DNA from 2 places in the Paraburkholderia sp. 35.1 genome. Region 2 is predicted to be linked to the other one. Evidence: riboswitches for the same ligand, from Rfam matches in the RefSeq annotation. Region 2 holds a riboswitch; the other holds the start of a gene.

Region 1 (4,417 bases), 1.2 Mb from region 2:
CTCCTGCAACTGCCCTCGAACGAGCGGCAGCGCAAGGTCCTTGCGTTGATCAACGGACCGGGAACAGCCATGGCCGCATGAACGGCTAGCCGTTGCGCACAACTGCCCGTCGGCCCTCGATCGACTTCACATTCGAATACTGCTCGAGCATCGCCGCCAGTTCCGCCTCGATTGCCTGCTGGATGATTCGTCGCGCCCCTTGCTGGATCAGATCGTCCAGACCCGGCGCCCCCTTGATTTCCGCGTCCGTCGTTTGACCGCTCTTCGTTTCCTGAGTATGTTTCGCGATGGTGGTGGAGTTCGATTGGGAAAGTGTTACCGTGGAAAGCAACATTCTCCTTCAATCGCCACCGCCTTCTCCTGCCTCCCGCCTACGCCGCGTACACCACTTTCAACGATAGCTCGGGAGATAAGCTCGAAAGTGGTGTACGGGGGAGTTGAGGCGTGAAGTTGAAGGCGGTGGAGGTTTCAGCTGAGAATCTGATTGTCAAAGTCGGAAACCAGCAAACAACAAACCATCCACCATGAAACCGCCGTATGTGAGGAAGTCGCCGCGCGTAAGTGCCGCACTGCCATGCTTTATCTGAAAGGGATCTCGACAGGCGACATGAGCGAGGCGCTGAGCGTGTTGCTGGGCGAGGACGCCAAGGGGCTGTCGGCGAACGTGGTGAGCCGCCTGAAGGCGCAGTGGGCCGACGAACATGCGAACTGGAGCCGGCGCGATCTGACGAAGTCGCGCTACGTGTACTGGTGGGTCGACGGCATTCACACGGGGCTGCGCAGCGAGAACTCGGACGGCCAATGCCTGCTGGTGATCATCGGCGTGAGGCCGGATGGACGCAAGGAGCGTGTGGCGATCGGTGACGGGTATCGCGAATCGAAGGCGTCATGGCAAGAGCTGCTGCTCGATCTGAAAGCGCGCGGCTTGCAGGCCGGCCTGCTGCTGGCCGTCGGCGACGGTGCGATGGCCGCCGCTTGACTGTCGCTTAAACTGGCCGGGCGAATGACTCTTGATGGCCGACGGCTGCCTGTGGGCGCTGGCGCCGCAAAACTGCCCTTCACCGAAATGCGCAGCTTACCCGACGGCCGCTTTCGGCTAACATTGGGAACCGCGGCTCTCGGCCAGCAAGAGACAATCGCGAAGCGCCACCGAACGTCCGTTCCTCCGTGCACTCTAGTCGTTAAGACGCGGGCATCGCGCTCGCCTATATGGGTGATCGGCGATAAATTGCGGTCGGCAATCTCCATGGGCAACCGATTTTTAGCGCGGCGATCAAGGCCACAATTTCAAAATTTGATATCTACCCCCGCAAAGAACCCGGACGTTTTGACAATCTCTGTAGAGAGCGACTCTTAAGATCTCGAGACCCCGCGGCAACGCGGGGTCTGTGATGTTGTCTGGAAATGCTTATCAGGCGTTGACCGCCAGGCCTTTTCGAGTTGTCGCGGGCTTCACGCTCGCCAAGTTGGGCATACTACCGGCCATGAGTTCCGCAACAGCTTCCGCAGTCGCTGCCGAGAGGGTCCACCCTAAATGCCCGTGTCCGGTGTTGTAGAAAATGTTGCGTCGACGACCGGAGCCTACCTTGGGCAACATGCCCGGCAACATGGGGCGCAGGCCAGCCCACGGAATGACGCGCGCCGTCGACATGTCCGGGAAATGAGTACGCGTCCAATTGACGAGGGGCTGGATTCGATCCGAGCGGATGTCACGGTTTATGCCGTTCAACTCAGCCGTTCCAGCAACACGGAAGCGATCAACGCCGAGACGGCTCGTGACAATCTTGGCGTTGTCGTCAAGCAGGCTGACCCAAGGCGCGGAGTGCTGGCTTTCGGTATCGTCGAGGCACACCGTGATCGAATAGCCCTTCACCGGATAGACGTTCACGTGGTCTCCCACATACGCGGCTAGCGCACGACTTCCGACACCCGCACAAATCACTACCCGGTCGAAGCTATCAGTATCAGTCTGACTTTCATGCGTGAAAGCAATCCTTAGTTCACCCTCCGCGGCCTCGGAGATGGACCCCACGCTCGCGTCGTAGCGGAACTCGACACCCAACCGCACGCAGGCTTCAGCAAGACCACGCGTGAACTTATGAATGTCGCCGGTCGAATCCGACTCGGTGAAGAAGCCGCCGTGGAACTGCCCATGAAGTGCCGGCTCAAGGGCGCGGATTTCGTCGGGCGTCACCGGACGCCGGTCAAGGCCGCCTTCACGTAGCAATGCATTGACCTTCGTCGCTGCTTCGAACTCCTTCTGGGTAGCGTAGAAATGCAAGATGCCACGTCGTTCAAGGTCGAAATCGATGTGCTCCCGTTCGGCGATCGAGAACATATGCTGACGTGCAGCGATGGCTAGCCGCACCGTCTCGATCGTGTTGCTGCGATAGTTCGGAATCTGGCGCAGGAACTCACCGATCCAGCTGTACTTGTGCCAACTCGGCCGCGGATTCATGAGGAGCGGAGCGTCGCGGCTAAACATCCAACGCAGGCCTTTCAGCACTGTAGAGCGGCTGTTCCAGACCTCAGCGTTGCTGGCCGATAGTTGTCCGCCGTTGGCAAATGACGTTTCCATTGCCGCATAGCGATGACGTTCGAAAACCGTGACGCGGTAACCGCGCCGAGCGAGGGCGTAAGCAGTGGTGACGCCCGTAATTCCGGCGCCAATGATGGCAATATGGGACATGACATGGTCCAGTGTTCGTTGAGCATCGCCGGCCGATGTTTACCGGCGCCAATGCCCCATCTGTCCATGTACCTGAGAGTTTCGCTATTACCGGTTACGGTAGTAGCTCCCCTTCGGTGGGCGCGCATGCGCCGCTCTCCAGATGTTCTCGCTGCACGGTCCTTTTGCCTGAGAGTTTCCGGGGCGGTTGCTCCGTCGGCGTCGTCGCGGGTGGACGATCTCTCCCGTACTTCGTTGTAGAACAGCGCAAGGCTACTCGCTCAAATAAGCGACAGCAAGTCTTTTCAAATAGACGGCGGTCAACTTCCCGCTCGGGTGCGTGAGCGGCTCCATCGCGGTCTGGCGGGGTCTGCAATGCTTCGGACTATCCCGAAGTGTGTTTCTGATCTTTGGCATTTTTCCGTTGAATTTTTTTGCATAGACTCCGTTCCAGATGTACCGCTCGCTCGTCACCACGGACGACGCTGCGGCGGTGAAGAGGGCGCCCGGTGCGCCGCACCTATCTGAACCAACGACAGGACGAACGCAATATCATGTCTGAAAACAGCTACGAAACCGGTCGGCTCAATTTGCCCTTTGTTGGAATCTGCACGTTCGCGAAGTCTCCGCTGTGTCTTGACTGGGACAAAATCGATGCGGACGTCGCGGTAATGGGCGCTCCTTTCGACTGCGGTACGCAGTGGCGGGCGGGTGCCAGGTTCGGTCCGCGCTCGATCCGGGATGCGTCGACGCTGTTCTCATTCGGACACGGCGGCGCATATGACTTCGAAGACGACGTCGTCTACCTGCCCAGCAACGAAGTTCGCATTGTCGATATCGGTGATGCGGACATGGTGCACACCAACACGGAGAAGAGTCACGCCAACATCGAGTACGGCGTGCGCAAGATCCTGGAGGCGGGCGCGTTGCCGGTGGTGATGGGAGGCGATCACTCGATCAACATTCCGTGCATCAATGCATTCGAAGGTCAGGAGCCGTTTCACATCGTCCATATCGACGCCCACCTCGATTTCGTCGACGAGCGCCATGGCGTGCGCCATGGCCACGGTAATCCGCTGCGGCGTGCGGCGGAAAAAAGCGTGGTATCGGGCATGACGCAAGTCGGCATCCGCAACGTGTCGTCTACTGCGCGCGAAGGCTACGCACAGGCACGCGAGATGGGCTCGGACATTATCTCGGTGCGCGACCTTCGGCGCCTCGGCATCCAGGGCGTCCTGGACCGTATCCCGAAGGGCGTGCGCTATTACCTGACCATCGATATCGATGGCTTTGATCCGTCGATCGCACCCGGCACGGGCACGCCGAGCCACGGCGGCCTGCTGTATTACGAAGGACTCGAACTCTTCGCTGGACTTGCTGAGCAGGGTGACGTGATCGGCATCGACCTCGTGGAAGTCGCGCCCGACTACGACCATTCGGGTTCGACGTCGATCCTGGCGGCGCAACTGCTGCTGAACACGATTGGCCGCGTGATGCATCAACGCAAAGTCAAACGAAACCTTTCCCGTTAAGTTCCCGTTAGCTATTTGCTGCTGCGCGCGGCGCGCTCCACTTTCCTGGCCGCCGCTCGCAGCTGGTCGCAAAAGGCCTGAACGACTCGCGCCGATTCGGCGCCTTTGCGCGTGATGATCTGAAAGTCCAGATGTGTCACATAGTGCTCGGGATCGATGCGTGCCAATAGTCCACCGTCTACCCAAGGCTGCGCATAGTGAGGCGGCAGAAAGCCCA
Region 2 (4,417 bases):
GCAGTACGAATCGCATTTCGACCGCTTCCGGCCGGGCGTGCGTCAGCGCTGGCGCGAAGACGTGACGCGCGGCGGCGGTCTGCTGTTCGATCTCGGTCCGCATCTGATCGACCAGGCGCTCGCCCTCTTCGGCGCGCCGAAGACCGTATCGGCGACGGTGCGCACCCATCGCGACGACGCAAGTGCACCCGACTACGTGCACATTCAGCTCGGCTACGACGAGTTCGAGGTCGTGCTGCACGCAAGCGCGTTGACCGCGTTGCCGGGAGCGCGCTTTGCGATCCACGGCACGCGCGGCAGCTACGTGAAGTACGGCCTCGACACCCAGGAAGATCAGCTGAAAGCGGGCCTGCGCCCCGGCGACGCAGGCTTCGGCGCCGGCAACAGCCCCGGCGTGCTGCGCGTGCTCGAAGGCGACGAGGAAGTCGAGTGCGAATTGCCGACCCGCAACGGCGAGTACGCAGGCTTCTATATTGCGTTGGCCGACGCGATCCAGAACCGCGTCGCATTTCCGATCAGCACGCGCGACGCGGTCGACGTGATGACGATCATCGACCTGGCCGCGCGCAGTTCCGAGCAGGGTGTGCGACTGCCGTTCGAGCGCATTCGCTGAACCCCGCCCCGCTGTGCGTCGACACCGCGCCACCACGATCTGTGTACCAAAAACGGGACCGCCTTTAGCGCCGCGAACGCTGTCGGCGCTGGCTTTCCTGACGTTCCGAAAAAGGAACATAACGTTACAAATTCGCCCGCTGCAGAGTCAGCGGGCATTCTTCGTCAGCCGTTGCTAGTGAGGTAGCAACCCAACACGACAACGACTCCGGGAGAATCCATGTCTCGAATCATCCGTGCCCTTGTTGCATGCGCGCTGCTCGGCTCCGTCGCCGCCTGCGTGGTAACGCCCCCGCCGACGCCGCATCCGGGCCCGACTCCGCAGCAGATCGCGGACCAGCGTCTGCATCAGGTCGACGGCCGCATCGACAATCTCGCGCACCGTATCGATAACCGCGTGAATCAGGGCTATTACCCGCCGCCGCAAGGCGCCGCGCTGCATCATCGTCTCGAGACGATTCGCCAGGAAGCGCATGACATGGCCGCCCAGCATGGCGGCGGTTTGTCCGCGGAAGAACAGCGCGTGCTGAATCAGGAACTGGACAATGCGGCTCATGCGATCGGCGAGTGAGTCAGCGAGCAAGTGGGCAAACCGAATCGGCAAACGAGCCACCAGGTGAGCCCCCACTACCGCTCATCGTGCGGTCACGGATGGCACCGGGAGAAGCAACTGAAAAGCGCGGGCACCACGGTCCGCGCTTTTCTTTTTGACGCCCCCGAACAGCCACAGCCGGCCCCACACCGCTCCCGGGCCTTTATTTGACAAGCCCCGGCCCGTCGCGTAAATTCGCCGCACGCGTCGGGAGAGCGTGCTGGCAGGCGAAAAATCGCAGGCCGCGCCGCCGAAGGGGCACACCCGCAAACTCTCAGGCAAAAGGACCGACCGCGTCGAAAAACCCGTCTTCCGGCGGCTTTTTCGCACTCTGGAGAGCGGCAGTAGCCATCCGCGTCGCACGTCGTGCACCGCAGGCAGGCTGCCCACCGAAGGGGCGCGCGTTTCACCGTGACGGATCGAGCTCATTGAGCCAGTCGCGGCGGCGCAATCTCTCAGGTATCGAGGACAGAGGGGTCATGCAGAACCACGCTCGCAGGCACACGGCCGCGAGGCAGTGCGCCGCATGGCCTTTTTTGTTTCGCGAGATGCCCGAGGCCCCATGACCGAACTCAAACACACCCCGCTCCACGCCGCTCACCGCGCGCTCAATGCTCGCATGGTCGACTTCGGCGGCTGGGACATGCCCGTCAACTACGGCTCGCAGATCGAGGAACATCGCGCGGTGCGTACCGACGCCGGCATGTTCGACGTGTCCCACATGTGCGTGGTCGACTTCACCGGCGAGCGCGTCCGCGCGTTCTTCGAATACGCGCTCGCGAACAACGTCGCGAAGCTGCAAACGCCGGGCCGCGCGCTCTACTCCTGCATGCTGAATCCGAACGGCGGCGTGATCGACGACCTGATCGTCTATTACTTCGCCGAAGACCACTTCCGCGTGGTCGTCAACGCCGGCACCGCCGACAAAGACATCGCCTGGTTCGGCCAGCTCAACGCGGGCGGCTTCGGTCTCACCATCACGCCGCGCCGCGATCTGGCGATCGTCGCCGTGCAAGGCCCGAACGCACGCGAAAAGGCCTGGCAAACCGTGCCGGCCGCGCGCGCCGCGACTGAAACGCTGAAGCCGTTCAACGCCGCGCGCGTCGACGGCACGCCGTTCGGCGAGCTGACCGTCGCGCGCACCGGCTATACCGGTGAAGACGGCTTCGAGATCATCGTGCCGGCTACCCACGTCGAAGCGCTGTGGAATGCGCTCGCGGCCCACGGCGTGCGCCCGGCCGGTCTCGGCGCGCGCGATACGCTGCGCCTCGAAGCCGGCATGAACCTGTACGGCCAGGACATGGACGACAATGTCTCGCCGCTCGACGCGGGCCTCGCATGGACCGTCGACCTGGCCTCGCCGCGCGAGTTCGTCGGCAAGAGCAGCCTCGAAGCCGACGGCTCGCGCGCCGCGTTCGTCGGCCTGATCCTGCTGAAGGAAAACGGCAAGGCCGCGGGCGTGCTGCGCGCACATCAGAAAGTCGTCACGCCGCACGGCGGCGGCGAAATCACCAGCGGCACGTTCTCGCCGACCATGCAGGAATCGATCGCCTTCGCGCGCGTGCCGAAAGGCGTGCAGCCGGGCGACACCGTGCACGTCCAGATTCGCGACAAAGCCTGTCCCGCAAGCGTGGTAAAACTGCCGTTCGTGCGCAACGGCAAGGTGCTGGCGGTCTGAGCGGCCGGCGCACGCCCCTAAATTCAAACACTACCGAACATACCGTTCAGGAGCATCCAATGAGCATCCCGGCCGAACTGAAATACACCGAATCGCACGAATGGGTCCGCACCGAAGCGGACGGCACGCTGACGGTCGGTATCACCGACCACGCGCAGGAAGCGCTCGGCGACATCGTCTTCTTCGAAGTCCAGGAACTCGGCAAGTCCGTGACCGCGGGCGACACCGTCGCCGTGATCGAATCGGTGAAGGCCGCCTCCGATATCTACGCGCCGGTCTCGGGCGAAGTCATCGAGGCGAACACGACCGTCGCCGACTCGCCCGACACCGTCAACAGCACGCCGTACGACAGCTGGCTGTTCAAGATCAAGCCGGCCGCCGATGCGTCGCTCGACCGTCTGCTCGACGCCGAGGCGTACGCGAAGTCGATCGGCGCCTGAGTCGCCGTTTGTTTTAACCGTCAGGCGCGGCGCTCGCACAACGGCGCGCCGCGCCGCCAGGAACACCCATGAAGCTCGAACACCCGGATCGTCTGATGAACCGCACTCCTCTCTCGCTCGCCGCGCTCGAAGTGCACGACGCCTTCGCCGAACGGCATATCGGCCCGGATACGGCCGACCAGCAAGCGATGCTCGAAGCACTCGGCTTCGCGTCGCGCGCGGCATTGATCGACGCCGTCATCCCGAAGACGATCCGCCGCACCGAAACGCTGCCGCTCGGCCCCTTCGCGCAACCGAAGAGCGAAGCCGAAGCGCTCGCCGCCTTGCGCGAGCTCGCGGACAAGAACCAGGTGTTCCGCTCCTACATCGGCCAGGGCTATTACAACGCCCATACGCCGACGGTGATCCTGCGCAACGTGCTCGAAAATCCGGCGTGGTACACCGCGTACACGCCGTACCAGCCTGAAATTTCCCAAGGCCGTCTGGAAGCGCTCCTGAACTTCCAGCAGATGGTCACCGACCTGACCGGCCTCGCGATCTCGAACGCATCGCTGCTCGACGAAGCGACCGCCGCCGCCGAAGCGATGACGCTGCTGCAACGCGTCGGCAAACCGAAGTCGAACGTGTTCTTCGTTGCCGACGACGTGCTGCCGCAGACCATCGAAGTCGTGAAGACGCGCGCGACGCCGGTCGGCATCGAAGTGAAAGTCGGCCCGGCCGCTGAAGCCGCCGACGCCAACGCATTCGGCGTGCTGCTGCAATACCCGGGCGTGAACGGCGACGTGCGCGACTACCGCGCGCTGACCGAAGCGATCCACGCGGCGGGCGGCCATGTCGTCGTCGCCGCCGACCTGCTCGCGCTGACGCTGCTTACGCCGCCGGGCGAATGGGGCGCGGACGTCGCGGTCGGCAATACGCAGCGTTTCGGCGTGCCGGTCGGCTTCGGCGGCCCGCATGCCGCGTACCTCGCGGTGCGCGACGAATTCAAGCGGCAAATGCCGGGACGTCTGGTCGGCGTAACCGTCGACGCGCAAGGCAACCCCGCGCTGCGTCTCGCGCTGCAAACGCGCGAGCAACACATCCGCCGCGAGAAGG

Evidence for each region. Region 2 has a riboswitch for glycine ahead of gcvT (glycine cleavage system aminomethyltransferase GcvT). Riboswitches for the same ligand answer to the same signal wherever they lie in the genome.
Region 1: another riboswitch for glycine. It lies ahead of OKW27_RS22880 (D-amino acid dehydrogenase); the one in region 2 lies ahead of gcvT (glycine cleavage system aminomethyltransferase GcvT).

The regions. Positions count from the first base shown of each region.
Region 1 covers NZ_JBNDMJ010000003.1:619,892-624,308, forward strand. The annotation lists partial or broken gene OKW27_RS22870 (IS256 family transposase) at 89-289, opposite strand; partial or broken gene OKW27_RS22875 (transposase) at 519-967, shown strand; gene OKW27_RS22880 (D-amino acid dehydrogenase) at 1,412-2,689, opposite strand; glycine riboswitch at 2,836-2,926, opposite strand; gene speB (agmatinase) at 3,223-4,200, shown strand; gene OKW27_RS22890 (LysR family transcriptional regulator) at 4,212-4,417, opposite strand, start outside.
Region 2 covers NZ_JBNDMJ010000003.1:1,848,554-1,852,970, forward strand. The annotation lists gene OKW27_RS28725 (oxidoreductase) at 1-613, shown strand, start outside; gene OKW27_RS28730 (hypothetical protein) at 833-1,183, shown strand; glycine riboswitch at 1,403-1,504, shown strand; glycine riboswitch at 1,526-1,686, shown strand; gene gcvT (glycine cleavage system aminomethyltransferase GcvT) at 1,767-2,882, shown strand; gene gcvH (glycine cleavage system protein GcvH) at 2,942-3,322, shown strand; gene gcvP (aminomethyl-transferring glycine dehydrogenase) at 3,391-4,417, shown strand, end outside.